DNA from 3 places in the Flavobacterium sp. GNP011 genome. Region 1 is predicted to be linked to each of the others. Evidence: riboswitches for the same ligand, from Rfam matches in the RefSeq annotation. Region 1 holds a riboswitch; each other region holds the start of a gene.
What was found. A riboswitch is a leader RNA that binds a small molecule or an ion and turns the genes downstream of it on or off. The one in region 1 is predicted to bind S-adenosylmethionine.
Positions count from the first base shown of each region.

Region 2: it holds a riboswitch for S-adenosylmethionine, as region 1 does, so the genes downstream of both, AC061E_RS03145 (alpha/beta fold hydrolase) here and AC061E_RS13570 (Na+/H+ antiporter NhaC family protein) in region 1, are expected to answer to the same signal.
Region 3: it holds a riboswitch for S-adenosylmethionine, as region 1 does, so the genes downstream of both, AC061E_RS03075 (homocysteine S-methyltransferase family protein) here and AC061E_RS13570 (Na+/H+ antiporter NhaC family protein) in region 1, are expected to answer to the same signal.

Region 1 covers NZ_JBWJVJ010000018.1:11,899-22,493, forward strand. The annotation lists gene AC061E_RS13520 (HD domain-containing protein) at 1-416, shown strand, start outside; gene lpxD (UDP-3-O-(3-hydroxymyristoyl)glucosamine N-acyltransferase) at 457-1,500, shown strand; gene AC061E_RS13530 (bifunctional UDP-3-O-[3-hydroxymyristoyl] N-acetylglucosamine deacetylase/3-hydroxyacyl-ACP dehydratase) at 1,493-2,881, shown strand; gene lpxA (acyl-ACP--UDP-N-acetylglucosamine O-acyltransferase) at 2,952-3,737, shown strand; gene efp (elongation factor P) at 3,848-4,414, shown strand; gene AC061E_RS13545 (UDP-3-O-(3-hydroxymyristoyl)glucosamine N-acyltransferase) at 4,468-5,397, shown strand; gene AC061E_RS13550 (nuclear transport factor 2 family protein) at 5,399-5,761, shown strand; gene sucD (succinate--CoA ligase subunit alpha) at 5,858-6,730, shown strand; gene AC061E_RS13560 (hypothetical protein) at 6,931-7,353, shown strand; gene AC061E_RS13565 (cytochrome-c peroxidase) at 7,409-8,590, opposite strand; SAM-I-IV-variant riboswitch at 8,816-8,912, shown strand; gene AC061E_RS13570 (Na+/H+ antiporter NhaC family protein) at 8,966-10,288, shown strand; gene fabG (3-oxoacyl-[acyl-carrier-protein] reductase) at 10,473-10,595, shown strand, end outside.
Region 2 covers NZ_JBWJVJ010000002.1:117,763-128,357, forward strand. The annotation lists gene thrA (bifunctional aspartate kinase/homoserine dehydrogenase I) at 1-2,274, opposite strand, end outside; gene AC061E_RS03145 (alpha/beta fold hydrolase) at 2,292-3,254, opposite strand; SAM riboswitch class I at 3,332-3,439, opposite strand; gene AC061E_RS03150 (hypothetical protein) at 3,666-3,878, opposite strand; gene metK (methionine adenosyltransferase) at 4,685-5,935, shown strand; gene AC061E_RS03160 (carboxypeptidase-like regulatory domain-containing protein) at 6,228-7,136, opposite strand; gene AC061E_RS03165 (carboxypeptidase regulatory-like domain-containing protein) at 7,505-10,255, opposite strand; gene AC061E_RS03170 (GLPGLI family protein) at 10,287-10,595, opposite strand, start outside.
Region 3 covers NZ_JBWJVJ010000002.1:98,085-108,679, forward strand. The annotation lists gene gldA (gliding motility-associated ABC transporter ATP-binding subunit GldA) at 1-622, shown strand, start outside; gene metF (methylenetetrahydrofolate reductase [NAD(P)H]) at 748-1,704, opposite strand; gene AC061E_RS03065 (vitamin B12 dependent-methionine synthase activation domain-containing protein) at 1,786-4,887, opposite strand; gene AC061E_RS03070 (FRG domain-containing protein) at 5,280-6,176, opposite strand; gene AC061E_RS03075 (homocysteine S-methyltransferase family protein) at 6,216-7,241, opposite strand; SAM riboswitch class I at 7,545-7,657, opposite strand; gene AC061E_RS03080 (NAD(P)/FAD-dependent oxidoreductase) at 7,832-8,884, opposite strand; gene AC061E_RS03085 (precorrin-2 dehydrogenase/sirohydrochlorin ferrochelatase family protein) at 9,115-9,693, opposite strand; gene cobA (uroporphyrinogen-III C-methyltransferase) at 9,696-10,469, opposite strand; gene AC061E_RS03095 (ferredoxin-like domain-containing protein) at 10,462-10,595, opposite strand, start outside.

The sequences.
Region 1 (10,595 bases):
TTGACGAAACTACATTAGATTTATTTGCTCAATTGGATGATTTTGACATCATAGGAGCTTTAAAAAGTTGGCAAAAAAACGATGATTTCATTCTGTCTTCTCTAAGTAAAATGATTGTTAACAGAGATTTGTTAAAAATAAAATTAACAACTGATAAAGTAACTCTTGAGGATTTACAGCCTATGCAAGAACGTTTTGCAGCTCAAAATTCTATTTCTATCGCCGACACTAATTATTTTATTTTTAAAGGAAAAATCAAGAATCAAGCCTACAGTAAAGAGGCAGATCCGATACGAATTCTTAAAAAAGATAGTACAATTGAGGATGTAATTGAGTCATCTGATCAGTTAAATTTGAAATCATTATCAAAGTTGGTGACCAAGTATTATTTATGTTTCCCAAAACAACTGTTATAAAAACAGCATTTAAAATCTATTTTTTTATATTTTTGTCGCAATGAAATTTACAGCAGCACAAATAGCGGAGATTTTGGAGGGCGAAGTTATAGGGGATCCTATGGCTGAAGTTTCGACATTATCAAAAATTGAAGAGGGGTCTGAAGGTTCCCTTACCTTTCTTTCAAATCCTAAATACAACAATCATATATATACTACAAAAGCATCTGTAACTATTGTAAATCAGAGTTTTATGCCTGAAAATGCGGTAGGTACAACAATGATAAAAGTTGAAGATGCTTATGCATCGTTTACTAAATTATTAGAATTTTATAATCAAGTAAAACTCAATAAAGCGGGAGTAGAAGAACCTTCTTTTATTTCGAAAAATGTAATTCTTGGAGCAAATTTGTATTTAGGAAGCTTTAGTTACATTGGCGAAAATGTTTCAATTGGGGATAATGTAAAAATCTATCCAAATTGTTTTGTAGGAGACAACGTGGTTTTAGGAGATAATACAACTCTTTTTGCTGGTGCAAAAGTGTATTCTGAAACTATAATAGGGAAAAATTGCACCATTCATTCGGGTGCTATCATTGGGTCTGACGGTTTTGGTTTTGCTCCAAATCCAGACGGAACGTACACAAAAATACCACAAATAGGCAATGTAATTATTGAAGATAATGTTGATATAGGTTCTTGCACAACTGTAGATAGAGCAACCATGGGATCTACGATAATAAGAAAAGGTGTTAAACTTGATAATCAAATTCAGATTGCTCATAATGTTGAGATAGGGGAGAACACGGTTATAGCAGCTCAAACAGGTGTAGCTGGATCAACAAAAATAGGTAGAAACGGCCTTATAGGTGGTCAAGTAGGTATATCAGGACATTTAACAATAGGTAACAATGTTCGTATTCAAGCCCAATCAGGTGTGGGGAGAAACATAAAAGACAATGAAGTTTTACAAGGTAGTCCTACCTTTGGGTACAATGATTTTAGTAAATCATATGTGCATTTTAAAAACTTACCTAAGATTGTAGCTGAAATAGAAGAATTAAAAAAGAAAATTTTAAACCAAAAAAATGGAAACAATGGTTAAACAGAAAACCATCAAAACAGAAATTTCACTTACAGGAGTGGGCTTACATACCGGAAAAGAAGTTAAAATGACTTTTAAACCAGCTCCCGTAAATAATGGTTTTACTTTTGTGAGAGTTGATCTAGAGGGGCAGCCTGTGATAGAAGCTGACGCTAATTATGTGGTAAACACACAAAGAGGAACTAATCTTGAAAAACTGGGTGTAAAGATTCAAACTCCAGAGCATGTTTTGGCGGCATTAATAGGTTGTGATCTTGATAATATTATAATTGAATTAAATGCTTCTGAACTTCCTATTATGGATGGTTCTTCTAAATATTTTGTTGAAGCGCTAGAAAATGCAGGCTTTGAAGAGCAAAATGCAAAACGCAAAGTATATGTTGTAAAAGAGGTAATTTCTTATCTTGACGAAGCTTCTGGAAGTGAAATTCTAGTAATGCCAAGTGATCAATACTGCGTTACAACCATGGTTGATTTTGGAACTAAAATATTAGGAACTCAAAACGCAAATCTTAAAAGTATTACCGATTTTAAAAATGAAATTGCTGATTCTAGAACTTTTAGTTTTCTACATGAATTAGAGTCCTTATTAGAAAATGGATTAATTAAAGGTGGCGATTTAAACAACGCAATTGTATATGTTGATAAGGAAATTTCAGCATCTACAATGGAAAATTTAAAGGTTGCATTTGGTAAAGATGAAATTTCGGTTAAACCAAATGGGATTCTAGATAACCTAACGTTGCATTATCCTAATGAGGCTGCAAGACACAAATTACTTGATGTAGTTGGTGATTTAGCTTTGATAGGTACACGCATTCAAGGAAAAGTAATTGCAAATAAACCCGGTCATTTTGTGAATACACAGTTTGCAAAAAAGATGGCAAAAATCATAAAAATTGAACAAAGAAATTACGTTCCTGTTTATGATTTGAATCAAGAACCTTTGATGGACATTCATAAAATTATGGCGGTTTTGCCTCACAGACCTCCATTTTTATTAATTGATAGAATCATTGAAATGTCTGAAAGTCACGTGGTAGGTATGAAAAATGTGACCATGAACGAGAATTTCTTTGTAGGGCATTTTCCAGAAGCTCCCGTAATGCCAGGTGTTTTAATTGTTGAAGCTATGGCTCAAACAGGAGGAATACTGGTTTTAAGTACGGTTCCAGATCCTGAAAATTATTTGACATATTTCATGAAAATTGATAATGTGAAATTCAAACATAAAGTATTACCTGGTGATACATTAATATTTAAGTGTGATTTGATCACGCCTATCCGTAGAGGAATATGTCACATGCAAGCAAATGCTTACGCAAATGGTAAGCTTGTAGCTGAGGCAGAACTTATGGCGCAGATTGCAAAAAAACAGTAAAATTGGATTGATATGTTTTAAAGCATTAAACTTTCAATTGCAATAATTTTAAATTAATAAAAAAGAGCTGATGAATCAACCACTAGCCTATGTTCATCCGGGTGCTAAAATTGCCAAAAATGTTGTAATAGAACCATTTACAACCATTCACAATAACGTTGTTATTGGAGATGGTACTTGGATAGGTTCAAATGTTACCATTATGGAAGGTGCAAGAATTGGAAAAAATTGTAATATATTCCCTGGAGCAGTCATTTCAGCAGTTCCTCAAGATTTAAAATTTGGCGGAGAGGATTCACTAGTAATTATAGGCGATAATTGTACCATTAGAGAATGTGTAACTATCAATAGAGGTACTATTGCTTCTGGTCAAACTGTAATAGGTGATAATTGCCTTATTATGGCAACGGCGCATATTGCTCATGATTGCCATGTTGGTAATAATGCCATTATTGTTAATGGTGTTTTACTTGGGGGGCATGTAACCATAGGAAATTATGCCATAATAGGTGGATTGTCAGCAGTTCATCAATTCATAAGTGTAGGTGATCATGCTATGATTTCAGGAGGATCTTTGTTGAGGAAAGATGTTCCACCTTATACAAAAGCGGCTAAAGAACCTTTGTCATACGTAGGGATAAACTCTGTAGGTTTAAGAAGAAGAGGGTTTTCTTCTGATAAAATAAGAGAGATTCAAGATATCTATAGAATTTTATATCAAAAAAATTACAATGTCACTCAAGCTTTGGGAATTATTGAAGCCGAAATGGAAGCAACTCCAGAAAGAGATGAAATAATTGATTTTATTAGAAATTCTTCACGAGGTGTTATGAAAGGATATTCTGGGAACTATTAATTCTATTTCCTAAAATAAGAATCAAAAAACAAAATAATTAAGTAACTCATTTTCATTTCCTATATTCTATTATTTTAGGATTAGGATAGATAAATTAAACAAACATTCAAATGGCATCTACATCAGATATTAAAAACGGATTGTGTATCAAGTACAACAACGATATTTATAAAATTATTGAATTTTTACATGTTAAGCCAGGAAAAGGGCCAGCATTTGTGAGAACAAAATTAAGAAGTTTAACAAATGGTAAAGTATTAGATAACACTTTTTCGGCAGGTCACAAAATTGATGAAGTTCGCGTTGAAAACCACAAATTCCAATTTTTGTACCCAGAAGGAGATCAGTTTCATTTTATGAACACAGAAACTTTTGAACAAATTACATTAAACAAGAATATTTTGGATTCTCCTGATTTATTAAAAGAAGGTGAAAACGTGATGGTAAGTATCAATACAGAAACTGATTTGCCTTTATCTGTTGATATGCCAGCTTCAGTTATTCTTGTAGTTACGTATGCTGAGCCAGGAATAAAAGGAAATACAGCAACCAATGCTACTAAATCTGCTACGGTAGAAACTGGTGCTAGTGTGAATGTACCTTTATTTATCAATGAAGGTGACAAAATTAAAATTGATACAGCAAGTGGTTCTTACATGGAGCGCGTGAAAGAATAAGTTATTACTTGTTCTATTTTTCAAAATATTTTGATTTTAATAAAAAATAGTAAATGAAGTTCCAAAAAAGACATGCTTTACAAGAAATAGCAAGCATCATCAATTGTAAATACATTGGTGATGCTGATTTTCCTGTTTACGGTATGAATGAAATTCATGTAGTGGTACCAGGCGATATCGTTTTTGTTGACCATCCTAAATATTATGATAAAGCATTACAATCTGCGGCAACCATAATATTAATCAATAAAGAGGTTGCTTGTCCTGAAGGTAAAGCATTGTTATTGTCTGATGATCCTTTTAGAGATTTTAATGTTTTAACAAGGCATTTTAAACCCTTTCAATTTTCGAATGTTGCTATTTCTAACACTGCTGTAATTGGTGAAGGAACAGTCATTCAACCCAATACTTTTATTGGTAATCATGTGGAAATTGGTGATAATTGTTTAATCCATTCTAATGTGTCTATTTATGACCATACTGTAATTGGTAACAATGTTATTATACACGCTGGTACTGTTGTAGGGGCTGATGCTTTTTATTATAAAAAACGTCCAGAGGGTTATGATCAATTGGTTTCTGGTGGTAGAGTTGTTATTGAAGACAATGTTGGGATAGGTGCCCTTTGTACCATTGATAAAGGAGTGACTGGAGATACAACCATAGGTGAAGGAACAAAAATTGACAACCAAGTTCATATTGGACATGATACCGTTATTGGTAAAAAATGTTTAATTGCATCTCAAACTGGTATTGCAGGTTGTGTAATTGTTGAGGATGAAGTAACCATGTGGGGACAAGTAGGCACAACTAGTGGAATCACAATTGGGGCAAAAGCTGTTATTATGGGACAAACTGGAGTTACTAAATCTGTTGAAGGTGGTAAATCCTATTTTGGTACACCTATAGAAGAATCAAGAGAAAAATTAAAGCAGTTGGCTAATATCAAGAAAATTCCAGAAATTTTAAATAAACTGAAGTAATATGTCTGCTAAAGAAATAGTTCAAAATTTTTATAAATCAGATGCTTTAATTGATAGTACCCTTCTAAAAGAATTTTTGCATCCAGAAATAGTTTTAGAGTGGAATAGTAGCAAAGGATTTGTCGAGCATGATTTTGCTTCATTATTATTACTTTCAGATGAATTAAGTAAAGCTTATGTTCGATCAAAAGTTAGAATTAGTCAAATTATTGCCGAAAATGATATGGTATCAGTGCGTTATTCACATTTTGTAAAAACGATTGAAAATCCCAGAGAGGAAATGCTATTGGCACATTTTATTGTGTTTTGGCAAATCAAAGACGAAAAATTATATCGAGGTTATCAAATGAGCCAATTATCGTAATATTTAGTGTCAAAAAAAATATTTTTGAATACCAATTACTGATTAGTATTTTATACTTTTGCATAACGATTTTAAAAACTACATAAATAATATATCATGAGTGTTTTAGTTAACAAAGATTCCAAAATAATTGTTCAAGGTTTTACAGGAAGTGAAGGTACTTTCCATGCTTCTCAAATGATTGAGTATGGTACCAATGTTGTAGGTGGTGTGACTCCTGGTAAAGGAGGAACAAGTCACTTAGATAGACCTGTATTTAATACTGTAAAAGATGCTGTAGACCAAGCAGGTGCTGATACAACTATCATTTTTGTACCACCAGCTTTTGCTGCTGATGCTATAATGGAAGCTGCAGATGCTGGAATTAAAGTAATCATTGCAATTACCGAAGGAATTCCTGTTGCTGATATGATAAAAGCTAACAGTTATGTAAAAGAAAGAAATGCAAGATTGATAGGACCTAACTGTCCTGGAATTATTACTCCAGGTGAAGCTAAAGTAGGGATTATGCCAGGTTTTGTTTTCAAAAAAGGAACTGTAGGGATAGTTTCTAAATCAGGAACTTTAACGTATGAGGCTGCGGATCAAGTTGTAAAACAAGGTTTAGGAATAACAACTGCTATCGGTATTGGTGGAGATCCAATCATTGGAACAACTACAAAAGAAGCTGTTGAATTGTTAATGAATGATCCAGAGACTGAATGTATCGTAATGATAGGTGAAATTGGTGGTCAACTTGAAGCTGATGCTGCAAAATGGATCAAAGCGGATGGAAACCGTAAGCCAGTTGTAGGTTTCATTGCAGGAGTTACTGCTCCAGCAGGACGTACAATGGGGCATGCAGGTGCAATTGTTGGTGGATCTGACGATACAGCTGAGGCTAAAAAACAAATCATGAGAGAATGTGGTATTCACGTTGTGGATTCACCAGCTGAAATTGGTAAAAAAGTAAAAGAAGTTTTAGGTTAATCTAAGCTTTTTCTAAATAATAGTAAAGCCTCACAATTTGTGAGGCTTTTTTATGATAAATAGAATTAAAAAAAATACCTTTGCACTTTATTGAAAATCTGATTTTACAGTGAAATCAATAAAACGCAAATGAACTTGTTATGGTTTGTTCTACAACATGTAGAGTAATGTTCATGGCCAGTTCCTAATAAATATTATATATGTACAAAGAATTAGAAAAATTCAAAGTTACCAATCAATTTTCTTTCACCATTGAAGATAGTCTTGCTGAAGTTTGCAATGCTTCGGATGGATCAGGTGTGTTTTTAGTGTATGCCATAGGTGATTCAAAAGAGTTAATTATGGTAGGTTCTACAGGAACTGTTCAAAATAATGGTGCTTTAAAAGCAAAAAATGGCGGGCTTTATGACAAGATTGTAGAGGGGCATCAATTTGCTAAAACGGGAAGAAAATATTCTTGGCCAGCACAAATGAAAATTGAAGATATCACCACACTTGAAGTTGTTTGGTATGAAACATTTAATACAGACACAAAAGGAATTCCAACTGCAGTTGAAGGTGTAATTTTACAAAATTTCTTTGATGAAAATGGAAAATTACCAAGATGGAATGTAGCTTTTTAAGTTCATATTGATTAAAAATTATAAGTCCCCAAATGTAGATTTGGGGACTTTTTTGTTATTTAAAAGGTGTTGACCATTTTGTATCTACATAGACATTTGTTCCAGTTAAGGTTTTTAGAAAGGCGATTAAAGCGTCTACTTCTGAGGCATTTAAATTTAATTTTTGACCAAAACCATTTGGCCTTAACCTTGGGTCTAGATTCGTGTTTCCAATAGCTAGGTTTATTGTGCCGTAATGGCCAATTACATTTTGAAGCGTATTCAAATTTGCGGTATGCATGAAGGCGCCATTGGTACTTCCATCTGCTTTTACCAAGTCTCTAAGTGATGGTGATTTAGTGTTTCTAATATCAATTCCATTTCCATTTAGAATACCAATTATGCCGTTGTTTCTGCTATTTGGATCAATACTAAATTCAGGAGCTTGATGGCAAGCTGCACAACCTACACCTCCTGCTGTTCTATTTCCGGTAGCGTCAAAAACAGGCGGTGTTAAAAATAAATTTTTACCTTGGTTTTCTTGAGCTGTAAAATTAGGAAACTGTTGGTTATCATTTGCAACAAGAGCTCGACCAGCATCATATTTTGCATCGAATGATTGAATGCTTCTTACGAATTGTGATAAAGCTAACTGAATTTTGTTTTCAGTAATATCTTCGGATCCGTATACAAACTTGAACAATTCTTTATAATACCCTATGTTTTGTAGTTTAGTAATTAATGTAGTAAAGTTGCCATCGCCTAATGTACCACTAAAACCCATTTCAATATGGTCTTGAATAGGTTGGGTTACTTGATTCTCTAAAGTTGAAGCTCTCTCATCCCAAAAGAATTTATTTTCATTTGAAAATCTAGTATTTATTAATCTCATGGAGTGTCTACTAGTTGTTCCGTTTACTCCTGTACTAGCTGCTGCAACATCTCCAAAAGCATTTGCTTGAATGTGACAAGAGGAGCAGGAGATGGTATTTTTTGACGATAAATTCTTATCGTAGAATAAGACCCGTCCTAAAGTAGCACCTTTATCTGTAATGGCATTCCCTGCAGTATTATCTTTAGTGATATAGCTAGGAATCGTTTGGTTCGAATAATTATCCAGTTTGTTAACATTTATTTTGCCGGTAAATGTTGTTGTAATATTAGGATAGGGATCAATAGCCACATATTCATTTGCGTCATCATTTTTACTACAACTTAGAACTAAAATTAAGCCGATTAATAATGTGAATTTTTTCATAATGATTCTATTAATGTTAATATTATATGAATTATATCATTTATTTTGATATTATTTAGATTATGTTTATCAAAAATAGTTTAATTTATGATGATTTTTAATTTGATAACACTTTATTTTATGAGATTTTTAATTTTAAATAAAGTTCCACTTGTTAAATATTGCATAATATTTTAAATTTTAAAGTGTTTGTTTAGTTTATCATAAAATATTAATTACTTTTGCACCCGTTATCACGAATCCTTCAATAGGATAGCAACCTGCAACAACAAGCAAGGTGCTAAAACGATAAGCCAAATCTTTTGGAAAAAATGTTGTTACATTCCCAATACCAGCTTTGTTTTTCGTCATAACACTTAATTTAAAATTATTTTTATGACAAATTTTACTAAGGAATCTGGAAATCCTTTTGCATTGATTCCGCTATTTATTTTTATTTTTACTTTTTTAGGTGCAGGTATTTTGCTTAATGATTTTTATGCTTTTCCTTCTCCTGTTGCTGTTTTAGTAGGCATTGTTGCTGCTTTTATTTTATTTAAAAACAGTACAGAAGATAAAGTTGATACTTTAATTGCTGGTTGTGGTGATAGTAAAATTATAACCATGTGTTTGATTTATTTATTTGCAGGCGCTTTTGCTGTGGTGAGTAAAGCCATGGGTGGAGTTGATGCAGTTGTGAACCTAGGTATTAATACCATTGATGCAGCGTATTTTCCGTTGGGAATTTTCTTAATAGCCTCGTTTTTATCAACTGCTACAGGTACTTCTGTTGGAGCTATAGTTGCAATAGGACCTATTGCAATATCACTTGCTGATAAAAGTGGTGCTTCAATGCCATTGATAGCAGGCGCTTTACTTGGTGGCTCTATGCTAGGAGATAATTTATCAATGATATCAGATACTACTATAGCTGCCACTCAATCTCTAGGTTGTGATTTAAAAGATAAGTTTAAGATTAATTTGTTTATCGCGCTTCCGGCGGCAATTGTAACTGTTTTAATTTTCTTTTATTTGGGATTTAATTCAGATGTTGTTTCTGTGGATATTGCAAAAAGTGATTACTCCTTATGGGCTATCTTACCTTATGTTTTAGTGATAATTTTAGCAGTTGTAGGTGTCAACGTTTTTTACACTTTACTATTAGGTACCATAATTGCTGGTTTTATTGGTTTTTACAATGATTCTTTTACAGTAATGGAGTTTACTCAGAAAATTTATGAAGGATTTACAAGCATGACAGATATCTTTTTACTTTCAATGCTTACAGGTGGATTAGCAGCTATGGTGGACAAGGCTGGTGGTATAACATGGGTTTTGAATCAGATAAAGAAAAGAATTAAAAGTAAAAAATCAGCACAAACAGGAATTGGAGTATTAGTAGGTTTTGCAAATTTAGCTATTGCAAATAATACGGTTTCTATTGTTATTACGGGGCCCATAGCAAAGGAAATTAATTATGAATACGGATTGAGCGCTAAAAAATCGGCTACTATATTAGATATTTTTTCATGTGTAATACAAGGTATATTGCCTTATGGTGCTCAAATATTGTTGATATTAAACTATGCAAATGGTAAATTAAATTTTATAGATATTTTAAGTAATGCGTGGTATCATTTGTTTTTACTAGTATTTACATTGATTGCTATTTATGCTGCTTTTTGGGATAAATTAGCATACCGTTTTTTGAAGGTTTAATTGTAAAAATTATTGTTCATAATCAAAGCTAAATTTTTTTTAAAAAAGGAAATAGTATATATTTGGCAAGTCGTTTTTAGCCCTGATAGCAACGGAAATCCTTTTGGGTACGCGACAGCGGACCTAAAAGATTGCAGTGAATAGCAGGAATAGCTTCAAATAAAAAATAAACTAATTTTTGAATATGAAATTACTAGAAGGAAAAGTTGCCATTATCACAGGCGCAAGTCGCGGAATTGGAAAAGGGATTGCAGAGGTTTTTGCTAAACATGGAGCCAATGTTGCTTTTACATATAGTTCATCAGTA
Region 2 (10,595 bases), on a different contig from region 1:
CAATCCGCCCAAAGCCGTATCTGATGGCACCGAAACTAATTTTACTTCTAGATTTCCTTTGTCATTTTGCAAATCTCCCGATAATTCTCCAATGTAACGCAACACGTGATTCGGTTTTTGATCAGCTTTTATTTTTGCATAAATAGGATCAAACTCCGTCAATTTATTCAAAAACTCTCCTACATCTCCGCTACGCAAATGTTCTGGAATTAAATTTTGAATCGAAATTTCTTCAAACTCATTTTGCAAGTCTAATTCTCTAGCCAAAATCAATAATTTTCGACCTACATCATTTCCGCATAAATCCTCTCTTGGATCTGGCTCGGTATATCCGTTATCGATGGCTTCTTTTAAAATTTCGCTAAACGGCGCATCTTTGGCCGAAAAATTATTGAACAAATAACTCAATGTTCCGGAGAAAACTCCTTTAATCTTTGTGATATTTTCACCAGAAAGGTGCAACAATTTAATAGTATCAATCAACGGCAATCCTGCTCCAACATTGGTTTCATAAAGATACGTCTTTTGGTTTTCTGCCAGAACTTTTCTCAATTTTTTATAAAAACTATAACTCAACGTATTGGCTACTTTGTTTGATGAAATCAAATCGAAACTATTTTCTACTAACGAAATGTAATTCTTGACAAAATCAGCACTTGCAGTATTATCAATAGCAATTAAATTCTCTAAATGATGCTCATTTGCGTAGGCAATCACATCATCAATTGTATACGAGAATCCGTTGGTTTGAATTTCGTTTTTCCAGTTGGGTGTCACACCGTTTTTATTCAAAAGTACATTTTTAGAATTGGCAATCGCAAAGACATTCAATTTGATGTCTTTTCTTTTTTCAATGGCTGCTGCCGATTCTAAAATTTGATTTATCAAGGTGCCTCCCACCAAACCGTGACCAAAAACAGCAATATTTATTTTCTTGGCTACGCCAAAAATCTCTCCGTGAATCACATTCAAGGCTTTGTGAAGTTGTGATTTTTTTACGACCAAACTCACATTCTTGCCCGTCACCGTATTATTGAAGAGAATTGGAACTATTTTATTCTTGATTAAAGCCGTGTAAGGTTTGTGAAACGTGCTTAAATCCTGCCCAATAATAGAGATGACAGCTACATCATCAGCAACAGTTATTTTATTGACATCTTTCGAATAGAAATCATTTTCGAATTCCTTTTCCAATTCAATCATGGCCGTAGTAGCTTTGTCAGCAGCCACAACCAAGCCTATTCCACGCTCTGATGAACCTTGCGAAATGATACTCACACTAATATTATTGTCGCCCATTACTCTAAAAATTCGAGCATCGACACCTGTTTTCCCAAGTAAACCTCTTCCTTCTAGATTTACCAAAGCCACATTTTCAAGAACCGAAAGCGTTTTAATTCCTTCCTTGTTAGAGTTGGAAGTAATTAAAGTCCCTTTATTTTCATGATTGAAAGTATTTAAAATTCGAAGCGGAATATTTTTTTCTAATAGTGGAATGATGGTTTTGGCGTGCAGAATTGTGGCACCAAAATTTGCAATCTCATTCGCCTCATTAAACGATAAGTGATCAATTTTCTTAGCATCTACAACTAAATCAGGATTGGCAGTATAAATTCCGTCAACGTGTGTGTAATTTTGTAATTCATCGGCATTTAAATAATTCGCAATCAACGAAGCGGTATAATTACTCCCGTTTCTGCCTAGAGTTGTAGCATCATTATTAGTGGTAGAACCAATAAAACCTGTGATTACATTTACCGTATTTTCGGTGTTTTGCTTGAAAAAAGCAACCACATTTTTCTTCGAAAGCTGTTCTAAGGGTTGTGCATCACCAAATTTAGCGTCCGTTTTTATCAATTCACGCGTATCGGTAAAACGAGCATGGATTCCATTTTCTATAAGTATGGCCGTTAGTAATTTTGCCGAAAGCAATTCGCCTTTAGACAAAATTTGGTCTTTGATTTTTTTGCTGTAATCGCCAATCAGACTTACACCTTCAAACAATTTTTCTAAAATAGTAAACTCTTCAGACAAATCAACAGCGTCGTAAATATCTTGCTGGTAGGTTTTGAAATCTTCAAAAAGTGGCTTGTAATCTCCGTTTTGAGAAGCAATGGTTAAAATTTGTTCCAACTCATCCGTAGCATTACCGCGTGCCGAAACCACAATTGCAATTTTCTCGCCCTGATTTACTTTGTCTGTTATTATGGCAACCACCTTATTTAATCCGTCACCATTTGATAACGACTTACCTCCAAATTTTAATATTTTCATTGTGTTGTATTTTTAGCTTAGAATAAATCCTGAAGCAAATTGTGTAATTGTTTGTATTCTATCAAAAAAGCATCGTGTCCGTGAATGGAAACTATTTCTTGATAACTGACTTTTTTATTTAATTTTTGTAATGTTTGAAAAGTGGTTTTGTTTTCACTTGCGGTAAAAAACAAATCCGAATTGATGGCAATGATGTGAATTTCTGCCGTTACAGCTTCGATTGTATTTTCAAACGAAGACCTATTGCGAGTGACATCAATGGTTTTCAATAATTGATTCATGATTTTATAGGATGCCAATTGAAAACGCTGTTGCAATTTTTCGCCATGATGCAACAACCAACTTTCAACATTAAAAATGGCTATCTCCTCATTAATTGTTCGCTGAAATTTTGCCGCAAATGATTCTGGAGTTCTATAACATAACATCGCGTGCGCGCGGGCATCTTGAATAGGTTTAGATGAATTATTAAGAATTTGTTCTTGCAAAAAACAATTGGCAATAAGCCAGTCTGTAGCTTTCCAATCGGTAGCAATAGGAATTAATTTTTGGGTTATTGTTGGTTCTAATGCAACCATTTCCCAAGCAATTCCGCCACCCACAGAACCTCCAATAATGGCGTAGAGATTTTTAACCTCAAGCAAATGAAGGCCTTTTATAAAAATTCTAGCGATGTCTCTTGCTGTAAAATCAAGATAATTTTCAATTACAGCGCCATCAAATCCATTTCCGGGAACATTAAAAGCAAGTACGGTATATTTTGTAGTATCAATAGTTTTGTTGGCGCCAATTAAGTCATTCCACCAACCATTATCGCCCACCACCTGCGAATTTCCGGTTAGCGCATGATTGACCAAAACGATGGGAGCTGTATACAAAGGCAACCCAAAAACTTGATAACTTAAGTTTAGGATAGCATAAATTGCACCCGACTCCGTGGTGAAATTGTGTAATGTAATTGTTGTTGGTTTATTTTCCAATTTCAAATCTGTTATAATTAGGACTTGTGTTTGGAAATATTAGAAAGAAAGCTAGGTGTTATCTAGACAAATTCTTAGTGTTATCTTTCCACGATGGGCGTGGTAGAATGCAGCACCTTCTCCGATAAATCGAAGGGTTGCTAAGGCTTCATCGGGTCTAATCCCTCTGCCTTTCTTTATAACATTTCAATACAGTTGTGAACTTTGTGAGTGCAAATAAAGCACTAATTTTTATTCTGAGCAAATTTTTCTGCAAAGTTTAGACTGAATTAATTTTGCGGTATTCGCAAAAGTATGCAAAAAGCAAGCTGTTTTAACAAAGAAATATGTCGTTTTAGACCAAAACTCCGTTAAAACAGCAACCATAATTTAAAATGTATTTCCTCACAAGTTAAAATACATTTGCAATCACTAGATAAAAAGGACATCATTTTCCTTAGAATACATTAAAAAAAGTAATGAATTTGGCACTGCCTTAAGTGCAATATCATCATTTGTATCCATCTCAAATCTAGGATGAACTAGCTCATTTACCACTGGAGCAGTAGTGTTACTTTTTTTTGACCCCCATAATCCTTGCCTTATTAAAAGGATTGCTTTACTAAAATAATTGTTGTTTTTCATTGTTGTTCATTTTAAGTTATTAATTGTGTACTGATTATTTTTCCTTTTTAGTATCAACTTCAATACCAGTTTTTACTATGATTTAATTTTTATTGTATTTTTTTATTCTTTTTTGTTCCTAATCTTGAAAAAAACTTTCATCAAATGCTATTTTTTTTATTCTCTAAAAATTGCAGTAGTGCTAAAAGCAACAAACCCCTTTTAGATACGAATCCAAAAGGGGTTTAGTTTTATCAACCTGTCCTTTCGGGGTCACGATATATCAAATAGTACAACAGCACAAATAGGCGCTATTGCATACATTTTTTGTTGGCATTTTAGTGTATTCATAAATTTTTATTCTTAGTGGTATTTCAAAAAAAAAGCTTCCCAAATATTGGGAAGCTTTACTATATAATTTAGTTCAAATTATGCAATAAGCAACCCTCAGGAATTTCCCTGTGCGACCTTTAACATATTGCAAATAAATGATTTCATGATTACTTATTTTGATTATCAAATATCGCAAATGTTTTTTAAAGTACAAAATTTTTATGTCGCTAATTTTGTTTTTGATTTAAAAAATATTTCCGAAAGATAAAACAGTAAAAAAAAGTTAAGATTAATATGCAATTCAAAATGGTTTCATACCTTTGCACCCAAATACAAGAGGAAAAATTTGAACTGATTGCAACCTCTTCATAATGAAATTAATTCATTGTGAATACTGAATAATTTTCAGTAAAAAAATGCTAAAGCAGGAACTCTCCTTTAGACCTTTTCAGCAATTATTTTTTCTCGCTTAATTTTATAAAATAATAAAACTTATGGCCTATTTATTTACGTCAGAATCTGTGAGCGAAGGACATCCAGACAAAATTGCAGATCAAATTTCAGACGCATTAATTGATAACTTTCTAGCATTTGATGCTGAATCAAAAGTAGCTTGTGAAACTTTAGTAACTACTGGCCAAGTTATTTTGGCTGGTGAGGTTAAATCAAATACATACTTAGATGTGCAAAATATTGCACGTGAAGTGATTCGAAAAATTGGTTATACCAAAAGTGAATACATGTTTGAAGCCAATTCATGCGGTATTCTCTCTGCTATTCACGAACAATCTGCTGATATAAATCAAGGTGTTGACAGAGCAAGCAAAGAAGAGCAAGGCGCTGGTGACCAAGGAATGATGTTTGGTTATGCAACTAACGAGACTGAAAATTACATGCCATTGGCACTTGATTTGTCTCACAAATTATTGCAAGAATTAGCTGTTTTGCGTCGTGAAAATAACGAAATTACGTATTTGCGTCCTGATGCAAAATCGCAAGTAACTTTAGAATACAGCGACGATAACAAACCAACTCGTATTGATGCGATTGTTATCTCTACGCAACACGATGATTTTGACGAAGAAGCTACTATGCTTGCTAAAATCAAAAAAGACATTATCGAAATATTGATCCCAAGAATCATTGCTAAAAATCCGGAGCATGCTCATTTATTTAATGATGCTATTCAGTACCACATTAACCCAACAGGGAAATTCGTAATTGGAGGACCTCACGGAGATACTGGACTTACAGGAAGAAAAATCATTGTAGATACTTACGGTGGAAAAGGAGCTCACGGTGGTGGTGCTTTTTCTGGAAAAGATCCAAGTAAAGTAGACCGTTCTGCTGCTTATGCAACACGTCATATTGCTAAAAACTTAGTTGCAGCTGGTGTTGCCGATGAGATTTTGGTACAAGTATCATACGCAATTGGTGTGGCTAAGCCAATGGGAATTTTTATTGATACCTATGGAACTTCAAAAGTAAATTTGACCAACGGTGAAATTGCTAAAAAAGTAGAAGCTATCTTCGATATGCGCCCGTACTTCATCGAACAACGATTAAAATTAAGAAACCCAATTTATAGCGAAACTGCTGCTTACGGACACATGGGACGTACTCCAGAAACCGTAACTAAGACTTTCTCTGCTCCAGGTGGATTAACAAAAACAGTTGAAGTAGAATTGTTTACTTGGGAAAAATTAGATTTTGTAGATCAAGTAAAAACTGCTTTTGGATTGTAAAAAGTATCTTTATATATTAAAATTGCCATTTCGATAAATTTTCGAAATGGCATTTTTTATTTTAGATAAACGAACTATTCCTTTAAATTCTTAATTAATTTTCCACTTTCTAATTACTAAAAACAACTACTTCCTTTTATAGATTACCCCTTTCACTTGGTATATATTGAATATAAATCAATCTGTTTTAACCAAAAAAAATTGACTAATACGTTATTATATTGTTTCTAGTTTATAGATGAAAATTTCTAAAGATAAACAATAATCAAGTCCTCTTTAACTCAATCAGAATTCATCGTTGGGATTTTACTTTAATTTTGAAACTAACATCACAACCTATAATATTATTTGTCAAATATTTCAATTTGTCATTAGTCCACTCATCTGGATATTTATTCCCTTTTATCCACAATGGGATCTGAAAATTAGAAACATTCTCAGAAAAAGTGAATAAATCTGAGACAGACTTATATACGTTATTAAGATCATCGCTATCGGTTGTGTTGTCTACAGCATTTCTCTCGACAACAATTAAGCTAACACAAACACCATTTTTAGAAAATTGAATTTTATACTTTTCTAAGTCAAAATATCTTTTAAAAAAATTGCCTTTTGTCTCACCTACAACATTCACAACTTCAATAAGATCACCAGGTGTATTAGTTGAAACATTGTATTCATAGAAATTAAATATAAAATGAGTTAAAACGGTTTGCTTGTAGCTATTGTGTTTTGTCTCAAAATTAACCGAAATATCTTTTAGAAACCCATCCTTTTCTAAACTATTATTGATTAAAATACACTCCCTGTGTTTCAAAAGATTACGGTTGAATGTAGATGCCTCTTTTACTGGTAATGCAATAACTGAATATGATACTTTTTTATCATACACAGTTACTGAATCAAGTTCTATTGGCACTGGCAATAACGCAATATTTAGGTTATAATCTTTATTCTCCTTATATTTAGATAGGTCAACTGATATCGATTGATATCCTAAATAAGAAACAGTCATTAGCCCATCTACTTTATTTAACTTATAACGAAACAATCCCTGATCATTACTTAAAAACCCAGTTTTAGATTTAATTAAATTAAAATTAACGTAACCAATGGGTCTATCGTTAAGGGAATCTCGAACCACTCCCGAAATTGTTTGTGAAAAAACAATACCTCTACAACAAAGTATAACAACTGTCATGAATACAAGTTTTATAAATTTCATATTTTATTTAAAATATTTGAGTCGAATCTGATTAAAGTTTAGATTTAATTATTTACTTTTTTATTTGTATTTTAAATCATACTCTTTCATTTTTCACGAAAAAGCTAAGAACTCCAAAAAATCGTAAGAATAATTTTATGCTACAAACATAGAAAAAAAGAATTACAAACCACACAGCAAAAGATTTCAAAATTAATCACTGATGAAACACTAATAAAAACGAATCAAAAAATTTATTCTGTTGACTAAGTTAAACCTACTTTTGGATTGTAAAAAATCAAAACAAAGTATATAAAAAAGGGGATTTAGCTACAACTAAATCCCCTTTTGTTTCGAAATAAAACCTATAAATTATACTTTACAATAAAGGTTACAAAGCGAGGCAAAATTCTACTTTCATTCGCATTAAAACCATTTACACTAAAAGAGTTGTTCAATCTAGATCTGGTGTTCAATAAATTGTTTACTTGAATTCGATATTCAAATTTCGAGTCTTTTTTGATGTAATTCAAACTTGCCGTCATGATTTTGAAATCGTTTGTAATGCCGTTGGTTTCATTTTTAAAACGATTAAATGCATAATCCCAGTTGACATTTAAACCATTCAAGAAATAATAATTTAATTTTACTGTTGGAGTTTGAGTTGTAAATTTATTTGATGCTTGCTCTGAGAAATTCACACGATAACCCAAATCTACGTTTGGATATTTTTTGAACTGCGTTGCAAAAGCCAAATTGTATCCGTGATTCACATTTTCGATCCCTTGAATAAATTCCTGAGTTGCTCCGTTACTAACTCTTCTGTTCAAAACAAAATTCTTACTCCAACTTGCATTAACTCCTGCCGTTAATTTATAGTACTTTTGAAAACTTTTAGAGTAAAATACATTTCCGTTCAAGTTTTCATTTTCGGCGTCCAAATTCAAACGATCCGAAGTGGAATAAATACTTTGAAAAGAAACTCCATTGACTACTGGATCTTTGGTCGTTGTATAACTGATGTTTGCAAAAATCGTAGTAAAATTATACAAGTTGTACTTAGAATAATTCAATCGATGGCTGGTAATAAGTGAGTTTTCTAATTTTGCATTTCCTCGTGATAAACTGTTAAAATTGGTAAAGATAAAACCTTCAACCAAGGCATTTACATCGTTAAAACCGTTTCGAACATTGAAATTATAGGTCAAATTTTCAGATTTTTTTAAATCCCAACGCGCAAACATATCAGGCAATAATCTAGTAAAATTAAGTTTGAATGGCGATGCAAATTGCTCATTAGAAGTATTGTATTGATGCACAGAAAATCCAGGGTTAAAGGTAAACTTACCTCTAATAAACTTATAATGCAACCCTATAAAAGCATCATTAAAATGATAACGCACATCATTATTATAGGCCGCTTGCTCCACCGGATTTACTGAATTATCTTGAAGAATTTGCAAGATACTCGAATTATACGATTGAAAAGCATTCGTATTTCCCGCTGTTACATTCAATATACTTTTGTTCGAAATTTGATAAAAATAATCGATTTTAGCATCTAGTTTATTGGTTTTAACAAAACGAGATTGCTCGATATTCAGCGCATTTTCGTTTACAAAAACAGCGCTTGGATCGTTCGGATTTGTCGAATTTGCATTTTGATACGGATTTACCGAAAGTTGCGGATTGTAAAATGGATCTTCATCCTCGTAATGATGTTGCATTTCCAGTACACATGTAGACTTTGGATTTTGCGTGTAAAACAAGTTCAAACTCTGGTTGAAAGAGGCTGGTGCTTGTTTTTGAAAAGCAATAACTGTATTATTATTAGTTACCGTATTTCCGTTTGAAGTAGAAGTGAAATTAGTTTGACTGTTGTCTACATCTTGTTGGTCATTTTTTCTAAAGAACGCGTCATAATCCAGTTGAAAGCTATCATTAGCTTTGTACTTAGAACCAAATTTGGCAATGAAAGCATTGTTTTTGGAATCTGTTCTGTTTTTTCTATTTTCTAAAGTAGCAATGTTGGTCGTGTTCGGTTCAAAAATACCACGTTCTGAATTGGTAATAGACTGATTAAACGTAGAAGAATAGGCTGCAAAACTAGATAGAGTCCATTTTTTTGAAACGGAGTGATTCAAATTTAACGCCCCAAATTTGTCACTCGCCTTGGCTACATTATCACCACCAGAAAGTCCAAAGAAATTTCGGTTTAAGGTAAGAGAAGTTCCACTTCGACCAATCGTATTTCGAGCACCACCCGTTATCCTGAAAAAATCAGCAGAAGTCAATGATACCTCACCAATATTATTCAAATTCACAATGGCGTTGATACTTGTTTTTGGGGAGTAGTAAAATACTTTTGGGTTAAAGAGATATCCTTTATCATTAGCCAATCCTCCACTCACGTCACCAAACCAAAACTTATCTTTTCCTTTTTTAAGTTTGATGTTCAGTGCAATATCATCATTGTTGTTTTCAAGTCCTTTCATTTGCGATACTTCGTTGAAATTACGCAGTACTTGCACTTTATCAACCGCATCAGACGGAATGTTTTTAGAACCTAGTTTCGTATCTCCTTCCATAAAGGGCTTGCCATTTACAAACAACTTAGCCACTTTTTTCCCTTCAACTTGTACTTGTCCATCAGCCATTACTTCAAACCCAGGTAGCTTTTTGAATACGTCTTCCAACTTGCGCTCTTCACCTGTTTTAAACGAATCTGTATTATAAACAATGGTATCCCCTTTGATGGAAACAGGCATTTCGCGTACAATTTCAACACCGTCTAATTCAATACCACCAGTTTCCATGGTAATATTTTGAACCATATTTTCGGCAAGTGTAGTTACAGTGACTTCTTTATTTTGCATTCCCAAATAACTTAGTTTGATTACATAAGTTGTATTGGATTTAAGATTTAAGGTAAACTTTCCTTTATCCGTAGTTATGGCGTACGCATCCATGGCTTTGGTCGTTTGGTTCACCGCCATCACATTGGCCATTTCCAACGGCAGTTTTGTTTTGTCCTGAACCAATCCTTCCAAACGGATATTTTGTGCAAAAGAAATTGAGACCGTTATGAAGGCGATCAGTAATAAAATTTTTCTCATTTTAATTGGGTATATTTCTAAGGTGTTCGGATTAATTTCCAAAACGCATTTGCATGCCGCCATTTCCGCCACGTCCTTGATTCATCTCTCTCCACTCTTCCATTTTTTTCATCACGGCTTCGTCATATTCTTTTTGCGAAACTACTTTTCCTTTTGCAACCGCTTTAATCTCAACTTTATCTTTTGGGTTTAAAACTACTTTTGAACACAAAATAGTTGTGCGTCCATCATTTACTTCCAAAATTAATCCAGGCAAACCCCAATAGCCTTCAGGTCCTTGACTCACTGGGATTTCAGGCGTATACCAAGCAGTGATTACGATTTCTTTTGACACCTCAAC
Region 3 (10,595 bases), on a different contig from region 1:
TCGTGAATATTTAGCCTTTAACGCCGATGTGTACAAAGTTGCCAAATCTAGAATCGAAGAGGTAATTCAACTGACTGGTTTAAGTACCGAAAGCCACAAAAAAATAGGCCAACTCTCTAAAGGGTACCGCCAGCGTGTAGGTTTAGCAAATGCGCTACTTCACAATCCTGATGTTTTAATCCTGGATGAACCTACAACTGGTTTAGATCCAAACCAGTTGATGGAGATTAGAAACGTAATTAAAAACGTGGGAAAAGACAAAACTGTTTTTCTTTCAACACACATTATGCAAGAGGTTGAGGCTATTTGTGATCGTGTGATCATCATCAACAATGGAAAAATTGTTACCGATAAAAAACTGGATAACTTAATTTCTGAAGATAAGGAACAAGTCATTGAAGTGGAATTTGATTTTCAAGTCGAAGAACAATTGATTTCTAAAATTGAAAATCTGGTTTCGTATGTGAACGTTCACGATATGATGTGGGAACTGACTTTTAAATCAGATAAAGACATGCGTTCTGTTGTCTTTGATTTTGCTCAAAACAATGGTTTGAAAACCTTACAACTCAATCAAAAGAATAAAAATTTAGAAGCAGTGTTTAGAGAGATTACGAAATAGTTAGCAGTGTTCCGTTTTTAGTGTTAAGATATATTTCGAATAAAAAATAAACTCTTTTTAATCATCTAAAAAAAGCTTCCAGCCTTCAAGAGGCTGGAAGCTTTTAAACTATAAAGAATAAATTGCTAAAAAAGCTGACTCGCTATTTGACGGATATTTTCAGATTTTCCCATAGAGTAATAATGCAAAACAGGAACTCCAGCAGCCTTTAGTTCACGGGATTGCTGAATAGCCCATTCAATTCCCACTTGTTTTACATCTGCATTTGTTTTGCATTTATCTACTGCATCAATTAAATCTTCTGGCAAATCAATTCGGAATATTTGCGGTAAAATTTGCAAATGTCTTTTTACCGCCAATGGCTTGATGCCAGGAATAATAGGTACTGTAATTCCCATTTCTCTGGCTTTGGACACAAATTCAAAATATTTGGCATTGTCAAAAAACATTTGTGTTACCACATAATCAGCACCCGCATCAACTTTTTCTTTCAAACGTTTTAAATCAGATAAAAGAGATGGAGATTCCAAATGTTTTTCAGGATATCCAGCCACACCAATACAAAAGTCAGCCTTATTGTCAACATGCATCACTTCATGCAAATACTTGCCTTCGTTCAACAATTTGATTTGCTGCACTAGATCAATAGCAAAGTTATTTCCACCCGCTTTTGGAACAAAGGATTGTTCGTCCTTCATAGCATCACCGCGCAACGCCATTACATTATTGATTCCCAGATAATGACAATCTACTAGTAAATACTCTGTTTCTTCCTTGGTAAAACCGCCACACAAAACATGAGGAACGGTATCTACATTGTATTTATGGGTTATCGAAGCGCAAATTCCAAGGGTTCCTGGTCGCATTCTCGTTAGCTTTTTATCCAATAAACCATTGCCTTTATCCACATAAATAAACTCCTCGCGTGAGGTAGTTACATCAATAAATGGCGGTTTGAACTCCATCAAAGGGTCAATGTTGTCATACAATTCTTGAATACTTTTCCCTTTTTGAGGCGGAATAATTTCAAATGAAAACAAAGTTTCTCCTTTGGCTTTTTCTATATGTTGTGTTACTTTCATTTTATTTTTTGTTTCATGTTCCAAGTTTAAAGTTTAAAGTTCTCCCAAGTAACTTGAAACCTTAAACTTGAAACAAAATTCCTAATCGGCAATATTCGGGTTCAACCATTTCATGGCTACATCAGTAGAAACATTTCTTCTTTTGGCGTAGTCAATTACTTGATCTTCTTTAATTTTTCCGAGTCCAAAATACTTGCTTTCTGGATTCCCAAAGTAATAACCAGATACTGATGAAGCCGGCCACATGGCCATACTTTCGGTTAAGGTTACTCCAATTTCTTCTGCAACATTTAATAACTTCCAAATCGTGGGTTTCTCTAAATGATCCGGACAAGCTGGATATCCTGGCGCTGGTCGAATCCCTTTGTACACCTCATCAATCATATCTTCGGTGGATAAATTCTCATCAGCGGCATAACCCCAGATTTCTTTACGGATTTTTTCGTGTAGATATTCAGCAAAAGCTTCTGCAAAACGATCAGCCAGTGCTTTCACCATGATCGAATTATAATCATCTAAATCCTTTTCAAATTCAGCCGCCCATTCGTCTACTCCAAAACCAGTAGTCACGCAAAATGCTCCCATATAATCCACTTTTCCGCTATCTTTTGGGGCAATAAAATCAGACAAAGCGATGTTTGGCGCTCCTTTGGTTTTTTGAGATTGTTGGCGCAAAGTCAAAAAGAGCCCCCTAACCCCCAAAGGGGGAACTATCTCCTTTGTAGACAACTCCTTGCTGATTTTTTCAATTGTTTCATGTAAATTATTCAATACCTCTTTATTAGTGTATCTAACAACTTTAAAACCCTTAGATTCCAACCATATAGTTCTCTCTTTATCATGTTCAATTTGTTCGGGATAATTATGAATAGATCCATCTACTTCAATAACTAGCTTTTTTTCCAAACACACAAAATCAACTATATATTCCCCTATTACATGTTGCCTTCTAAATTTATACCCTTCTACTCCTCTATTAGATAAAACATTCCATAGCATTTTCTCAGCTTCTGCTGATTTGTTTCTCATCTCTTTAGCGCGTTCTTTTAAAACATCATACAAAATAGGATTTGCTGTTTCCCAAGTTTGTTTTGCTGTTTCGAGAGTAGCTCCCCCTTCGGGGGCGGGGGGGGCTTCGTATAGTTCAATATCATCATCATTAATTTGATTCGCAGGAAAAATGCCGTAAATACCTTTGGCAGTCAATTTTTTCTCCTCTAAAATAACTTTCAGCATCGCTTGTGCATCAGCAAAAACCGAAGTCGCTTGTTCGCCCACTACCTCATCAGTTAAAATAGCTGGATATTTCCCAAACAATTCCCAAGTTCTGAAAAACGGTGTCCAATCGATATAAGGCACCAAAGTTTCTAACTCAACTTCTACGATTTGCTTGCCAATTACTTTAGGTTTCACGGGCGTGAAATTATCCCAATCCAATTGCAATTTATTTTTACGGGCTTGCTCAATGGTCAAGAAATTCTTGTCGCGGGAACGATTCAAAAACGTTTCTCTAAACGCATCGTATTCTGCACGAATATCACTGGCATATATTTTTCGGTTGTGATCCAATAAATTACCCGCTACCGTTACCGCTCTCGAGGCATCGTTCACGTGAATTACCGTTTGGCTGTATTGAGGAGCAATTTTCACGGCCGTATGCGCACGCGAAGTTGTTGCACCACCAATCATTACTGGAATTTTCAGTCCTCTTTTATCCAATTCCTTAGCGAGATACACCATTTCGTCAAGCGATGGCGTAATCAATCCGCTCAATCCAATAATATCTACATCGTGTTCAATAGCTGCAGCAATGATTTTTTCTGGAGGCACCATTACACCTAGATCTACGATCTCATAGTTGTTACAAGCCAGTACAACCGAAACTATATTTTTTCCAATATCATGAACATCTCCTTTTACGGTCGCCATCAGGATTTTTCCGTTCCCAGATTTATCCCCAACTTGCTTTGCCGCTTCAATAAACGGCAAAAGATAAGCTACTGCTTTTTTCATTACACGTGCCGATTTCACCACTTGTGGCAAAAACATTTTACCCGAACCAAACAAATCACCCACGACATTCATTCCCGTCATCAAGTTGATTTCGATTACTTCAATGGGTTTTGTTGCGGCTTGTCGCGCTTCTTCAACATCTTCTTCTATAAACGCATCCACTCCTTTTACTAATGAGTGCGTGATTCTTTCTTGAACCGTTCCAGAACGCCATTCTAATACCGCCTTTTCATTTGTTTTAGATCCATCGCCTTTTACATTCTCAGCAAAATCGAGCAAACGTTCAGTCGCATCGTCGCGTCTGTCCAGAATCACATCTTCAACATGTTCCAATAAATCTTTCGGAATCTCATCATAAATCGACAACATTTCTGGGTTTACAATCCCCATTGTCATTCCGTTTTGAATGGCGTGGTACAAGAAAACCGAGTGCATCGCCTCACGAACCGTATCATTTCCTCTGAACGAAAACGAAACGTTACTCACCCCACCGCTGATATGTGCATGCGGTAAATTTTCGCGAACCCACTTGGTTCCTCTAAAGAAATCCAACGCATTCAAGCGGTGCTCTTCCATACCTGTTGCTACTGGGAAAATATTCAAATCGAAGATGATGTCTTGTGGCGGAAATCCAATTCCCACCAAAATATCATACGAACGCTGACAAATTTCAACACGCCTTTCGTAATTATCCGCCTGACCCACTTCGTCAAAAGCCATCACAATCACCGCCGCTCCGTAACGCTTTATCAATTTAGCATGATGTACAAAAGCTTCCTCGCCTTCTTTCAACGAAATCGAATTCACAACACATTTCCCTTGTACAACTTTCAAACCGGACTCAATGATTTCCCATTTTGAACTGTCAATCATAATCGGAACTCGCGAAATATCCGGTTCAGCCGCAATCAAATTCAGGAATTTTGTCATCGCATATGCGCCATCAAGCATTCCTTCATCCATATTGATATCGATGATTTGTGCACCGCCTTCTACTTGCTGGCGCGCAATATCAAGCGCCTCATCGTATTTTTCTTCCTTAATCAATCGAAGAAATTTTCGCGAACCTGTCACATTGGTTCGTTCCCCTACATTCACAAATACACTTTCGGGCGTAATGATTAAGGGCTCCAATCCTGATAATACTAGGTTTCTTCTTTTTTCTGCCATTTCTTTATTTTCAGTTACTCCGTTACTAAGACACTTAGACTGAGTTTTTATTTTTTTATTTATTGCAAAGTTTTCGAAACCTTACCATTTTATTTTAATTCTTTTTTGGGCGTGTCCCTCCAAAAAAAGTCGGGTCGGGCTATTCGTTCTATCTTTTGTTCCGCTATCGCTTCACAAAAGGATGCCACTGCTATCCCTCACGCGGGCGTTGTGCTATTCAACCCATTTTTATTTCAATGAAACGATTCCATTTTTCTAATTGATAACGGAATGAATTTTCCTCTTACATCCCAACGGATTAAAATCCGTTGCTATAAAATAAGTCGTTCCTACGGAACTTTTATGCTGCGAGCGGGACGCTCGCGGTAGCTGGGTTAACTAGCAGATATAATTCATTTATATTTTTCTTGAATTGATTTACAATTACTATTCAAACCAGGATAAATACTTTCTTCTGAAATTCCTAACCATCTTAATTCTTTTTTAATTTCATTTTTCTTGCATCCATCAATAACTATACTTCTCAAAAACATATCCTTATTAGAGTTATTTAGCAAACCATTAATTTCATTTCCAAAAATTGTAAAGCAAGATTTTTGTGCTTTCATTCTTTCGTCAAACAGATACGGATAAATTGCTAATGGAAAAGCCTTTTTATTTGATTCAAAATCCATTTCTAAATATTTCCTGCAAAATTCATCTATAACCAATTTTCCATCTTCATATAAATCTTCTTTTTTTGAACTTTGTGGAAAATAAATCATAGTCGAATTAATACTTGTATAATTACTATATGTTGTTTGGTTCAATTTGTGAGGATCTAAAACCCATATTTTAAAATCATCTTTATTATTATCATCTTTAACTGCAAAATATATTGCAACTAATGCACTTTCGGTCCAATCTAATAAACGGGTTCTTAATCCATAATGCTGCATTAAAAAATAATTATTCCAGCTATTATTTTCAATTCTGTTTTGATTTAAAAACATCATTGAATTTCTTAAAAACTCTGCTTTTAAATTATTTTCAACGTCTTTTGTATTCCTAAATATATCATTATAATCTTCTTCATCAACCCGACCTACACACCTATAAGCATTAGGGAGTAATGGAGTAAAAGGTACTAAATCAATTTTATTTTTTAAAGATTCTCTATTTTCTAAAGGAGTAAAATCTTTTTCAGCTCTAAACCAAAAATTCTGTATACCGCCAATATTATTAAATGAACTAAATTGATATTTAATTAATTCAATTATTTCTGAAAGGCTTTCAGCTTTTTTATCCATTTTACTTTAATAAATAATTAAAAACAATAAATTATTCTTTTACATCACCGCATTAGAAACCCTAGGTTTGTATTCCTTAGCGATATCTGCAATTAACTTGATGTGTGCTGGTGTTGTTCCGCAACAACCGCCTATAATGTTGACCAAATTATCGTCTAAATATTCTTTGATAAAAGCTTGCATCTGTTCTGGTGTTTCGTCGTATTCTCCAAAGGCGTTGGGCAATCCTGCATTAGGATGCGCCGATACGTTGAACGACGTGTTCTGTGACAAGGTTTGTAAATACGGTTTCAATAAATCGGCACCAAGTGCGCAATTGAATCCTACGCTCAACAACGGTATGTGCGATACTGAAACTAAAAAAGCCTCAACCGTTTGTCCCGAAAGTGTTCTTCCAGATGCATCGGTAATCGTTCCTGAAACCATAATTGGAATATCAAGATTACGTTCGCCTTTTACCTCTTCAATGGCAAAAAGTGCTGCTTTGGCATTTAAGGTATCAAAAATAGTTTCTACCAAAAGTAAATCGCAACCACCATCCATAAGCGCTTCTACTTGTTGCTTGTACGCAATGCGCAAATCATCAAAAGTTACGGCTCTGTAACCTGGGTCGTTTACATCTGGCGACATGCTTGCTGTTCTGTTCGTGGGTCCAATGGAACCCGCAACAAAACGAGGTTTGTCTGGATTTTTAGCGGTAAAATCATCGGCTACTTCTCGGGCTATTTTTGCCGACTCATAGTTCAATTCATACACATATTCTTCCAGATAATAATCGGCCATACCGATCGTGGTTCCTGAGAAGGTATTGGTTTCAACAATATCAGCTCCAGCTTCAAAATAAGCGGCATGAACGTCTTTTATGGCTTGTGGCTGAGTGAGCGACAATAAATCGTTGTTTCCTTTTAGCGAATGCGGAAAATCTTTGAAACGTTCTCCTCTAAAATCCTCTTCGGAGAAATTGTAACGTTGCAACATGGTTCCCATAGCTCCATCAAGGATGAGTATTCTTTCTAAAAGAGCCCCCCTAACCCCCGAAGGGGGAGTTACTGCTGATGCTTTCATAATATTTGACATAACTTATGATAATTAAAATCTAGAAAATATTCTAAATCTATACTTTTGAATAATAATTACAAAAGTTCACTATTTTAACTCTTTAGCCCCGATTGCAGTGAAAATCCTTTTATTTTTTTCTTTAAAAAATAAAAGATTACTTCACTAAACTTTCATTTTAAACGGAGTTCAGTGAACTTCGTTTGTAACGGAAAGCGGGAACGATTATGACTGAAAAGCGCCATTTATCTGCTCTAAAAAATTCGATATGTTGTCAAGAAAAGGTTTGAGAAATACTGTAGAAGTATTCTTGTGTTATCTATCTTTGATACTGATTGTATAAAGTAGAATGTAGCACCTTCTTTAAAAAATAAAGGGTTGCTAAGGTTTCATTGGGTCTTTCCCTCCGCCTTTCGTGATAACTTTCAATAAATATAGGAACAGTGCAAAGGAACGACATAGCGCTAACAATTGCAAGTATTTTTTTTAAAGATTCTTAGGTAGTTTGTTGCAAAACTTTAAAATAAAAAAAGGTTCTGAATTCCTAAGATTTTAACCAATCTTAGCAACTCAGAACCTTTGTAACTCTGCAACTTTATTTACACTATTGCTTTTACAACCGCTTTTGGAGCTTCTTTACGAGTTCCGTCAAAACCATCTACACCAGAAACGGTAGTATATTTTAACACATAACGCTTTCCTGGATTAATGATTTGGTAGGCCGCTTGACACATTAAAGTGGCTTCATGGAATCCACACAAGATCAATTTTAATTTTCCTGGATAGGTATTTACGTCACCAATGGCGAAAATTCCAGGAATATTGGTTTGGTAATCTAAAGAGTTATTTACTTTGATGGCGTTCTTTTCGATTTCTAATCCCCAGTCACCGATAGGACCTAACTTTGGCGTAAGACCAAAAAGCGGAATAAAATAATCGGTTTCGATGGTACGTTGTGCGCCGTTTTCCTCGACTACAACTGCCTCAAGATGTTCGGCACCTTTTAAACCTATTACTTCACCTGGTGTAATCATTTTAATTTTACCAGAAGTCTTTAACTCTTGTACTTTTTCTACAGAGTCTAAAGCTCCACGAAACTCGTTGCGACGGTGAATCAAAGTCACTTCTGAAGCTACATTTGCCAAGAATATACTCCAATCTAAAGCCGAATCTCCACCTCCAGCGATAACTACGCGCTTATCACGGAATTTTTCTGGATTTTTAATGAAGTATTTAATTCCTTTATCTTCGTAAAATTCGATGTCCTCAATCAATGGTTTTCTTGGTTCAAAACTACCTAATCCACCAGCAATAGCAATAACTGGTGCATGGAATTTCTTGCCTTTGTTTGAAGTCACAATAAATGTTCCGTCTTCTTGTTTTTCGATGGTTTCGGCACGTTCACCCAAGGTAAATCCTGGTTCGAACTGCTTGATTTGCTCCATTAAATTATCTACTAAATCACCAGCTAATACTTCTGGAAATCCAGGAATATCATAAATAGGTTTTTTAGGATATAACTCTGATAACTGCCCTCCTGCTTGTGGCAAAGCATCTAATATATGGCATTTTAATTTTAATAATCCTGCTTCAAAAACTGCAAATAAACCTGTTGGCCCTGCGCCAATAATGAGTATGTCTGTTTTAATCATTTTGATTTAATTTAGTATCCTTTGTTTTGCTTCCAATTGTAATTGTAGGCTGTAATGGAAATTGTTAATTGTGTTTATATATGTTATTGTATTGAACCTAGGAGCTCAATACTTTTATTTTAAATTGAGTACAAATATCACCATTCTGTTTAGTTAAAAAAACAGAAACTGATTATTAAGAACTATTACATCTTAGCTTTTTTCTATGAACTTGAGATTCTGTCTTGTGTTTACTTTGCTTTAAGCGTCTCGGTGATTTCATTCATTTTTTGAACTTTTTCCTCAAAATTACCTTTCAGCGTTTTTCGGTATTGATTGAGATTATCGACCATTTTATTGATATCGTCTGGAATTATTTCTTCAAAAAACTCTCGCAATCGTTTGGCTGTAGTGGGTGATTTTCCGTTGGTTGAAATGGCAATTTTTACATTCCCTTTGGTTACAATTCCGCCCAAATAATAATCACACAAAGGCGGTGTATCAGCAATATTACAAATCAAATATCTTTTTCGGGACAAATCATAAATCCTCTTGTTCACCTTCAAATCATCGGTGCAGGCAATCACCATGTGGCGTTTACGGAGCATCCAGCGATTGAATTTTTTGTAGGTCAACTTCACTGTTGGGTGGCTTGCCGCCAAGGTTTCTAACTCTGGTAAAAACCAAGGTGCTACTACCTCAACATTGGCATTAGGACTGGATTTCAACAGAAACGATAGTTTTTCTAAACCCACATTTCCGCCGCCCACAATGAGCACATTGAGGTTGTGTAATTTTAAAAAAATAGGATATAATTCGTTTCTCTCCACTGTTATTTTAATTCTTTGGCTATAAATTCTTCGTAAAAACCTTTTAATTTATTGCTCTCTTTAACCACCTCGCCAATGACGATAATGGCAGGCGAACTTAATTGTTGTTGCGTCACCACTTGCTCAATGGTGTTGATGGTTCCCACGCCAATTTTCTCTTGAGCGGTAGTTCCATTTTGAATAATGGCAACCGGTGTTTCACCTTTAGATTCATTTTGGAACAAATCGATAATCTGAGTGAGTTTGCTCATTCCCATCAAAATAACCACAGTTGCTGATGATTGTGCAGCCAAAGCCACATCATTTGACAATTTCCTGTCAGAAGTTGTGCCTGTAATTACCCAAAAACTTTCAGAAACGCCTCTTTTGGTCAATGAAATCCCTTGATAAGCCGGAACAGCAATAGAGGATGAAATTCCAGGCACCACCGCTGTAGGTATGCCAAAACTTTCTATAAAATCAATTTCTTCACTTCCGCGTCCAAAAATAAAAGGATCGCCTCCTTTTAAACGAACTACATGACCGTACGTCAAAGCATTGTCTACAATTAATTGGTTGATTTGATCTTGCGAATATTCATGACAGCCTTTGCGTTTGCCTACAAAAATCTTAATGGCTTTTTTGGGTGCATACGTCAAAATCTCCTCGTTGGCCAAGGCGTCGTACAATACCACATCCGCTTCTGCTAATGCTTTGGCGCCTTTGATCGTCAGTAAATCAGGATCGCCAGGACCTGCACCAACTAATGTTACGATGGGTTGTTTCTTGTTAAGCATCAGCTAAGTCTTTATTTCTATACGCTTCGATGGCATCAAAAAACACAATGGCATCTTGAATGTACTTTTTAGCAAATTCGGCAGAAGGTTCATTTTGATTGATTTGATACACAAGTTCTCGTAAAG